3 regions of the Erwinia sp. E_sp_B01_1 genome follow, and region 2 is predicted to be linked to each of the others. Evidence: predicted binding sites of a transcription regulator. Region 2 holds the regulator's gene; each other region holds the start of a gene.
The links. The regulator LexA, encoded in region 2, represses DNA repair genes until DNA is damaged. The targets are predictions, from matches to a motif close to TNCTGTATGTACATACAGNA.

Region 1: the regulator LexA is predicted to act here: its motif matches at 1,164-1,183, upstream of VRC33_RS09025 (DinI-like family protein).
Region 3: the regulator LexA is predicted to act here: its motif matches at 1,572-1,591, upstream of dinB (DNA polymerase IV).

Annotation. Positions count from the first base shown of each region.
Region 1 covers NZ_CP142208.1:1,855,285-1,858,562, reverse strand. The annotation lists gene VRC33_RS09040 (MBL fold metallo-hydrolase) at 1-127, shown strand, start outside; gene VRC33_RS09035 (hypothetical protein) at 261-665, opposite strand; gene VRC33_RS09030 (YgdI/YgdR family lipoprotein) at 775-999, opposite strand; gene VRC33_RS09025 (DinI-like family protein) at 1,204-1,449, shown strand; gene VRC33_RS09020 (hypothetical protein) at 1,716-1,913, opposite strand; gene VRC33_RS09015 (amylovoran biosynthesis protein AmsF) at 2,212-3,278, opposite strand, start outside.
Region 2 covers NZ_CP142208.1:4,414,253-4,417,530, forward strand. The annotation lists gene dinF (MATE family efflux transporter DinF) at 60-1,382, opposite strand; gene lexA (transcriptional repressor LexA) at 1,487-2,095, opposite strand; gene VRC33_RS20525 (diacylglycerol kinase) at 2,212-2,571, opposite strand; partial or broken gene plsB (glycerol-3-phosphate 1-O-acyltransferase PlsB) at 2,700-3,278, shown strand, end outside.
Region 3 covers NZ_CP142208.1:1,033,586-1,036,863, forward strand. The annotation lists gene VRC33_RS04885 (class II glutamine amidotransferase) at 1-654, shown strand, start outside; gene dpaA (peptidoglycan meso-diaminopimelic acid protein amidase) at 625-1,365, opposite strand; gene dinB (DNA polymerase IV) at 1,606-2,661, shown strand; gene pepD (beta-Ala-His dipeptidase) at 2,762-3,278, opposite strand, start outside.

The sequences.
Region 1 (3,278 bases), 2.2 Mb from region 2:
TGTGGTACTGATGGGCACCACTGCCAGCCATCTTGCCTGGCAGGAGGTGGATATGCGTCAATGGCTGACACTGCTGGATGAAGCGGAGAATTCACCGCTGGATCTACGCCAGCGGTTCAGTGAGTAACGATCAAAGCGTTTTTGTCAGGTAAAAGCGTTGATGAACACGGGGATAATTGTCGGGCATAAACTTCCTGAGTGGGGGTTGCTGTAACGATCGCTTCCATTGTTTATCTCCATGCCTGAAATGTCGGGGAAACTCAGGATTCCAGATTGCCGGAGGCATCGGTTCGTTGCAGTTCCACCGTGCTGTTAACGCGTTCGCTGCTGCGACTGCAGGAGACCAGTTTCGGCTCGCCATCGTAGGAGAAGAAGACTTCCTCATCCGATTTATTCACCACCATCTGATCGCCATTTCTGAACAAAATGATCGAGACTTTATCGCCGTTTTTGGTTTCAGATCGCTGATGACCCGCTGCTATCTGAAAATGATCGCCCGGCCACATCAGGGTCGTCAGCCCATATTGCGCTTTGGTCACGGTCATGGTCTGTCGACCCGGACAGGTTATCTGAAATTTAGTGTTCAGGTCAGACGTAGTGGTGTTTGCGTGAGCAGGAAAAATGGCGCTGGCAAGCAGACTTGCAGCGGCGATAATGCGGAACATGGGCAGATTCTCCGGACAGTACTCTCTGATTTCATTGACTATATAGTCAAAAGACTATCACATGAAGCTGCCCATGTTTGCCTTAAGTGTTACGAAATATCCCGGTCTTTCAGTTATTCAGGTCACTCATCTCTTTGATCTGGTCCTGATTTACCGCCTGTTGCCTGCCGTTTTCATCGGTATAAACCACCATGCCGGTGGCTTTATCAACCTGCGGCTTGCCCTGCACCACTTTCGTGCTGCCATCTTTCATTTGCAGGACATGGTTATCTGCACAGCCTGCCAGTAGCAGCCCCCCGGTTAACAGTACCAGTGCATACGCTGTTTTTTTCATCTTAAGCTCCTTGATTGGGTTCAACAATGGCAGTGTAGCCCAGGCTTCAGGTCTGTTTTGACGATTATTGCGTGATAACCTGACAGGCTTCACACACTGGCCGTTAAACCTCTGTTTTCAGTTTACGCCCGAAAGCGAAATTTCCATTGAAGATTGCCGACAATACCTGTATTTTTATACAGCATTTATAACCAGGATAAAACCATGTTTGTTGAACTGATTTACGATAAGCGTAACGTCGCAGGATTACCCAATGCCCAGGAGCTGATCCTGAACGAACTGGAGAAGCGAATTCAGCGCGTGTTTCCTCAAGCGGAAGTGAAAGTAAAACCGATGCAGGCCAACGGCGTGAAAACCGATGCCAGTAAAAGTGATAAATCGGTCATGCTGAGAATTATTGAAGAGATGTTCGATGAAGCGGATCAGTGGCTGGTATCTGAAGAATTTTGAACTAAAGCAGGGTTAATCAATGAAATATTTGAACCTGATCGGCCAGGGCTCCGGTTCTGGCGTTGCATTCCGCTCACAACGTGCCAGACTTAATGCAATAAGTTTCCCTGGTGTTGGCCCGTTATGATTCGCTCTGCGGGCATTTTTTTGCTCTTATTTCTGCACGATGCGGGTAATTCAACCCTGAATTCGCACTCCTGACCTTCCGCTGGTCTCTTTCAGACAGGGCTTTCTCGCCTGGCCTGCTGGTCATGCCACTCAACAGACTATTTCGCCCGTTGAGCAATTTCCGCATACAACAATTCATAGACTTTAGCCGCATGGGCAGAGCTATCCCGCAGCATCTGGATCGCATCTTCCAGCGTCTCGGGTTCCATTTGCCCTACAATTCGCCAGCCTAAAGCGATATTTTTTGCTTCTTCAAGCCGGTTGGGATTTTGATCAACACTTGCCGCTTCTGACACAGAATTCTCCTGATTTGAGATTTGGCCCTATTTTACGGACCATCGCTCCGCCATCTCAACCCTGTTTTTGCAGCGGAATGTGAATTTGCCCGTTTTTTAGGGTTTTCTGCGCAAAAAGACGCTTTTTCAGGCCAATCCGGAAAATTGCCGGGCAAAATACAGATTAGTCCTGGTAATGAAACTGCACTATTCCATTGTTTAAACCTGACTGCCAGAGGTTTAAGGTAAAAAAAAGCATAAATTATGTAAATAAAAAAAAACCGCCCTGAGAAGGCGGTTTAGGTTAGCTAGCTACTTTTTAGCTGAAGTAGGGAAATTTACGATCCGTCCCGTTAACGTTGAGCGTGATATACCCTGTTGCCGCAGTGCTGACAGGCGCTACAGCTTCAGAAGTTGCCAGCGTGACGACCCCTTTTTCATTCGCCCCTATTCCCGCCAGGCCATTGTGTAAACTTAAGCGAGCATTAGGCGTGACGGTGCCAAGCGTGGTTTCATCTGTCACCTCAGTCAGATCCGGTGTAAATAAGGAACACTCTCCCGATTCGAACCGGGTTGGTCCTGTGGATCGCAGGTTAAACATAGTATCCCCGCTGCCCGCCTTGAGTTTGACCCACACATCAGCACCATTCTGATAATTTCGCTGATATTTAACGTCCAGGATAGCGGTAAGGCCACGGTGGAACATATCTGCCCAGACGGCAGTGGCACAACGCTGAAGATTCAGATAAGTCACCCCGGATGACACAGACTGGACCGGACTGGCGGCCGTCCCTGAAGGATTAGCCGTCGAGAGTTTACTGACAATCTCTAACGTCCATTGCTGATTCACTTTCGGGAACACGAACTTACCAATGCGGAACCATTTGTCAGTATCCGAGGTATTAGTCATCTTGTAGCCTGAATACCATCCAGCCTTCATCGAACCGGTCATGGTGGTACCGAAATTTTCATCACGACGCCAGCCCGTCTCATACCCTGACAGCCAGCGTCCTGCGGCATTCTCCAGATCGACCTTCGACCCAGCCTGCAAATTAAGCTGCCGCATCTGCACGCGGCTGTTATTGAGCAGCAGGGGATTACCGCAGTCCTCCACGCTCAGCGCATCAATCAGCCACTGACCATTGCTCAGATCGCCAGGATAGCGGGTGTGCTCAATCCAGACGTTACGAATCAGCCCCTGCGTCATTCTGGGCATCATCAGGGTGGCATCCCCGTAGCCGAACTGGAAATTCGCATTCGACAGTTCAATGGCGGTGGCGTGATCCCAGACGCCATTAGGCGAATTCGACCAGCCAACATCAAAGACTCTGGCGTAGGTGTACTGGGAGTAAATCTGATCAAAACGGGTGTCCAGCGTATCCAGTA
Region 2 (3,278 bases):
GAAAAAAGTCTGTAAGATCAGAAGATAACGAAGCGGCAACCTCAACGTAACTAAATATTTCAGCCAGCAAACCAGCTGTTGTTCTGCCAGTGACGCCGCCAGAGCCACCACAGCGACAGGCCGCGCAATATCAGGAACACCGTTACGGCCAGCCATAACCCGTGGTTGCCAAGCACCGGCACGGTAAACAGCGTCAGCCCGTATCCGGCGGCCGCCACAACCATGCCGTTACGCATTTCACTGGCTCTTGTGGCACCGATAAACATGCCATCAAGCAGATAACACCATACGCCGCACACCGGCAGCACAATTTGCCAGAACAGATAGCTGTCGGCCTGCTGCTGTAACTCCGGTAGAGAAGTGAGTAAGGCAACGATATGTGTGCCACCCAATGCGTAAATGGCTGAGAAGAGTAACGCGACCAGCCCGGCCTGCCGACAGGCGGCATGCCATACCAGCAGCAATTTGCTGGCATCTCTGGCACCGAAGGCTTCCCCGGAGCAGGCCTCCACCGCGTAGGCGAAGCCATCCAGCGCATAGGCTGTGAAGGTCAGGAACATTAACAGGACCGCGTTCACGGCCACGATTTCGCCCCCCAGCCGCGCTCCGAAGATGGTCAGCGAGACAAAACAGAGTTGCAGCAGTAAAGAGCGAAGCATGATGTCGCGGTTCAGCCGCAGCAAACGCCCGAAATTGCCCCGCCATGCGTTTTTAAACAGGGAAAATGAAATCCCCCTCAGCTTTATTACCCGCCAGACCATCACCAGACCGATGAAAAACGTGGCGTACTCTGCTATCACCGTTGCTGCTGCTGCGCCCTGCACGCCCCAGTTCAGACCGATAACAAACCACAAATCCAGCACAATATTGACCAGGTTCCCCACTACCAGCAGGATCACCGGCGCACGAGCGTACTGAACGCCCAGTAGCCAGCCAAGCAGCACCAGGTTTGCCAGGGTAGCGGGCGCGCTTAACCAGCGGATGTGCATAAACAGGGAAGCCTGATGCAAAACATCCGCATCGCCGCCGACGATCGACAGCGCCAGTGAGTTGAGGGGGGATTTGAGCAGAATAAACAGCAGGCCAGCGATCAGCGCAATACAGAGAGGTTGCATCAGCGCGCGGGCAAGAGCAGGTTTGTCTTTGGCACCAAAAGCCTGAGCAGTCAGCCCGGTGGTGCTCATCCGCAGGAACAGCAGCAGCATAAAGAGGAAGCTGGTTGCGGTAGTGCCGACGGCAACGCCGCCCAGATAGGTGGGACTGTCAAGATGGCCGATGACCGCCGTATCCACCAGCCCGAGCAGCGGGACGGTGATATTCGACAGGATCATTGGCAGCGCCAGCCGCCAGAGGTTTTTATCTGAGTGAGAGAAGAACCGCATGGCCATCCACTGTGCGACGGGCTTAAAGCCGTGCCGCAGGCACCGGAAGCAGGTACCACGGCAATAAAAACGCGCCGCCGGGGCCGCGCGTCCGGGTCAGGCTGTTACAGCCAGTTGCCGTTGCGGATCACCCCGACGGCCAGACCTTCAATCGACAGCGTCTGCTGACGGAGATCCACCACAATCGGCTGAAACTCGCTGTTTTCAGGCAGCAGATGCACAATATTGCCCTGCTTTTTCAGACGCTTTACCGTGACTTCATCATCAATGCGCGCAACCACTACCTGACCATTACGCACATCCTGAGTTTTATGCACGGCAAGCAGGTCGCCATCCATAATACCGATATCTTTCATCGACATTCCGCTGACGCGCAGCAGGAAATCGGCGCCAGGCTTGAACAATTCAGGATCGACCTGATAGTGTCCTTCGATATGCTGTTCTGCGAGCAGAGGCTCACCGGCTGCCACGCGGCCAATCAGCGGCAGGCCGTCTTCCTCTTCCATCATCAGACGGATACCCCTGGAGGCTCCGGAGACAATCTCAATCACGCCTTTACGCGCCAGCGCCTTCAGGTGCTCTTCAGCCGCATTCGGGGAACGGAAACCGAGCTGTGTGGCGATTTCTGCCCGCGTCGGTGGCATACCGGTCTGGTTAATGTGGGCGCGTATCAGGTCATAAACCTGCTGCTGCCGTGCCGTTAGTGCTTTCATCCCGCCCCCTGGTTGTTTATACAGTCGACTGTGAGTATATACAGGTATTTCCAGGATGAAAACCTAAAGATGCGTAAAAAATAGCGGTATGTGACAAAGGGAAGAAAAGGCCGCCATCAGCGCAGCAGCAGCATCGCCCAGACAAAAACGGCCAGTAAAATGGTGATTAATACGGCGGCAGAGCCCATATCCTTGGCACGCCCCGATAAAGGGTGAAATTCGCTGCCGATACGATCCACCACGGCTTCCAGGGCACTGTTAAGAATTTCAACGATGATGACCAGCACGACAGACCCGATGAGCAGCACGCGGGTAACAGCATCCACATCCAGCCAGCAGGCCACAACAACCGCCACAATAGCGGCCACGGCTTCCTGACGAAATGCCGCTTCGTTCTGCCACGCTGCGCGTATTCCTTTCCATGAATAGCCTGCGGCTTTGAAAATACGGGTCAGTCCGGTGACGTTATTTGCCATAATGAGGGAACCCTTTGTGATGTTTACCGTCAATGTCTGGGTGGCGCACATTTTGCAACACCACAGATCTCACTGGCGCTTTCTGGTATGCTTGCGGCGCTTTGCTAACAAGAGGCTTCATGTTATCTATGTCAGGTTGGCGTAACTTATATTATAACTTATTGAATTTTCCAGTTAAATTACTGGTAAAAAGTAAAGCGATCCCCGCTGAGCCGGTCGTTGAGCTGGCGCTGGATACATCGCGCCCCATTATGTATGTGCTGCCTTATGATTCAAAGGCCGATCTTCTGGCGCTGCGTGAACAATGCCGCAAACAGGATCTTCCCGATCCCTTAGATCCGCTGGAAATCGACGGCACTGTGCTGCCTCGTCATGTGTTTATCCATGATGGCCCGCGCGTCTTCCCCTATTTCGTGCCAAATCTGGAATCTGTAAAACTGTTCCATGAATATCTGGACCTTCATCGCAGCAACCCTCTGCTTGATGTGCAGATGGTGCCGGTGTCGGTGATGTTTGGCCGCGCGCCAGGCCGCGAAGTACAGGGTGATGAACAGCCGCATCTGCGGGTACTCAACGGCATCCAGAAATTTTTCGCGGTGCTGTGGCTGGGTCGTGACAGCTTTGTGCGTTTCTCCCCTATCGTCTCCCTGCGCCGTATGGCGACGGAACACGGTACGGATAAAACCATCGCGCAGAAGCTGGCGAGA
Region 3 (3,278 bases), 1.4 Mb from region 2:
ACCTTTTATGAAGGCAAAGGCTGCCGCACATTTAAAGATCCTCAGCCGAGTTTTAACTCACCGATAGCGCGGCTGGTGCAGGATTACCCTATCAAGTCCTGTTCGGTGGTGGCGCATATCCGTCAGGCCAACCGGGGGGAAGTGTCGCTGGAAAATACGCATCCCTTTACCCGTGAGGTATGGGGACGTAACTGGACTTACGCGCATAACGGACAGTTGAAAGGCTATCGTGGCATGGACACCGGGCAGTTCCGCCCCGTTGGTGAAACGGACAGTGAACAGGCATTTTGCTGGCTGCTGCACAAGCTCACCACGCGCTATCCCCGCACGCCGGGTAACTGGCCTGCGGTGTTTCGTTATATTGCTGAACTGGCGGCGGAACTGCGTGAGAAAGGGGTATTCAATATGCTGCTGTCGGACGGGCGCTATCTGATGGCGTTCTGCTCCACCAATCTGTTCTGGATCACCCGCCGGGCCCCGTTTGGCAAAGCCACGCTGCTGGATCAGGACGTTGAGATTGATTTTCAGAAGCAGACCACGCCGAACGACGTGGTCACGGTGATCGCCACCCAGCCCCTGACGGGCAATGAAACCTGGAACAAGATTGAACCAGGTGACTGGGCGCTATTTTGTCTCGGTGAGCGCGAGCGCTGATCCGGGTGCTGGCGTGCCGATCAGGGAACCAGGATTGTTCAGCACGTAATGCCCGTCGTTGACAATGACCGACGGAGGCAGCCGGTTCTGCACAAACTGCGCATAGCCTGGCTGCAGTTGCTGCCAGAAGCTGTAATAAACCGAGTTGCGATGACGCTGCAGATTGCTGTCGGTCATGCGGAACGGATAAATACTGACTTCCACGCGTGACTGGCCGTTACGCAGCGCGGCTTCCACATAGTGATAAATCTCTTCGATATAGGTATCGGTCATCGCATAGCAGCCAATCGACACGCAGCTGCCGTGGATCATCAGGTATTTGCCTTCATAACCCTGCTGGCGATCGTATTCGTTAGGAAAACCGACGTTGATAGCACGATAGAAACGGCTGTCAGGCTTCAGCTGGGAAAGGCCCACGCTGTAAAATCCTTCCGGACTTTTGAAATCGCCCTGACGACGTTTAGGCCCTAAGCCACCTGAAAAATTACAGATGCGGTAGCTGTCCAGCAGACGGTAGTCGTTACCGATCTTGCCATAAAGTTCAAGCGTACGTTCTTCTTTAAAGATCTGGATATACACGGGGGTGCCGAGTAACTGTTTCTTTAACTCTTTGCTTACCGGCGCGAGCGGAAGTACCGGAGTGGTAGGTACGCTGGCGAAGACGACGGCTGGCAGTAAAAACATCGCAAACAGGAGTGCGATTTTGCCCATTCTGGTGCCCTTGAAAAAGAGGGGTGGATGCTGCGTCAAAAGACGCTGTTACTTGCAATCCCGGAATTATCCGCTATCGCAGCGCCACATTAGCATTGTCTATTTTTTTATCAAGTGGACAGGCAATAAATCCGGAAAGAAAACTCCCGGCAGCCCCTTGCCGCTGCGCTTTGCGTGCAAAAACGCATATTGAATTCGGTTTAATTGACTGTATACTTATCCAGTGCATCCGGGGGGGATATGCGAAAGATCATTCACGTTGATATGGACTGCTTTTTCGCAGCAGTGGAAATGCGCGACGATCCCAGTCTGCGCGATATCCCGATCGCCATCGGCGGCAGCCATCTGAAGCGAGGGGTGATCAGCACCGCTAACTATCCCGCCCGCAAATTTGGCGTTCACAGCGCCATGTCTACGGCAATGGCGCTGAAGCTTTGCCCGCACCTGAAAGTGGTGCCTGGCCGCTTCGAGGCGTATAAAGAAGCCAGTGGCCATATTCGTGAAATCTTCTCGCGTTACACCAGCCTGATTGAACCCCTCTCGCTTGATGAAGCCTATCTGGATGTCACTGACAGTCCGCATTGTCACGGCTCGGCCACGCTGATGGCCCGTGAAATCCGCCAGACCATCTCCCGCGAACTGAATCTCACTGCTTCTGCCGGCATTGCTCCAGTTAAATTCGTGGCAAAAATAGCCTCGGATTTAAATAAGCCGGATGGTCAGTTTGTGATTACGCCCGACACGCTGCCGCAGTTCTTACTGACGCTTCCTCTGGCAAAAATCCCCGGTGTGGGCAAGGTCACGGCAAAAAAACTCGAAGAGATGGGCCTCTATACCTGTGCGGACGTGCAAAAAACCGATCTGGCCGCCTTGCTTAAGCGCTTCGGAAAATTTGGCCGGGTGATTTGGGAACGTTCGAACGGCATTGATGAGCGGGAAGTGGTGACCGAGCGGTTACGCAAATCGCTGGGGGTGGAACGCACGCTCTCGGAAGATATTCACAGCTGGGAAGCCTGTCTGGAGATCATCGACTATCTCTTTGAGGAGCTGGAACGGCGTCTGACCAAAATCAAACCCGACCGGCAAATAGCACGACAGGGGGTGAAGCTGAAATTCAATGATTTTCAGCAAACCACTCAGGAGCACGTCTGGCCGGAGCTGAATAAAGAAGACCTGATCGCTGTAGCGAGAAAAACCTGGGAAGAACGGCGGGACGGACGGGGAGTCAGGCTGGTGGGGCTGCATGTCACCTTACTGAATCCGCAACTGGAAAGGCAGCTGCTGCTGGGCCTGTAAGCTGTTAATACTGGCAGGGGAGAGAGGCATCCGCAATAAGCCGCTGAAATCAGGGCGGACAGCCTGCCAGTTACCCGGCTGAATGTCCGCCCCTGTCGTCTTACTTAGCCGGAATAGCTTTAAGCAGCGCTGTCAGCAGTTTCCAGTACAGGCCAACGCTTTCGATATGTACCTGCTCATCCGGAGAGTGTGGCCCGGTGATGGTCGGTCCGATAGAGACCATATCCATTTCAGGATAGGGCTTTTTGAACAGACCACACTCCAGACCCGCGTGGATCACCTGAATGTTCGGGGTTTTACCAAACAGCTTTTTATAGGTTTCACCCACCAGCGCCATTACCGGAGAAGAAGCATCCGGCTGCCAGCCAGGGTAGTCACCTTTTGCCAGGCTTTTTGCCCCGGCCAGGTCGCTTAATGCGGTCAGCATTTCCACCACGGACGCTTTACCGCTGTCGATCAGTGAACGGATCAGACAGTTGATCTTCGCTTCATCTTCCTTCATGGAGACCACACCGACGTTCAGTGAGGTTTCCACCACGCCTTTCATGACGTCAGAGTTACGAATAACGCCGTTTGGCGTACTGTTCAGCAGGGCGATAAAAGTATCGCGGCTTGAG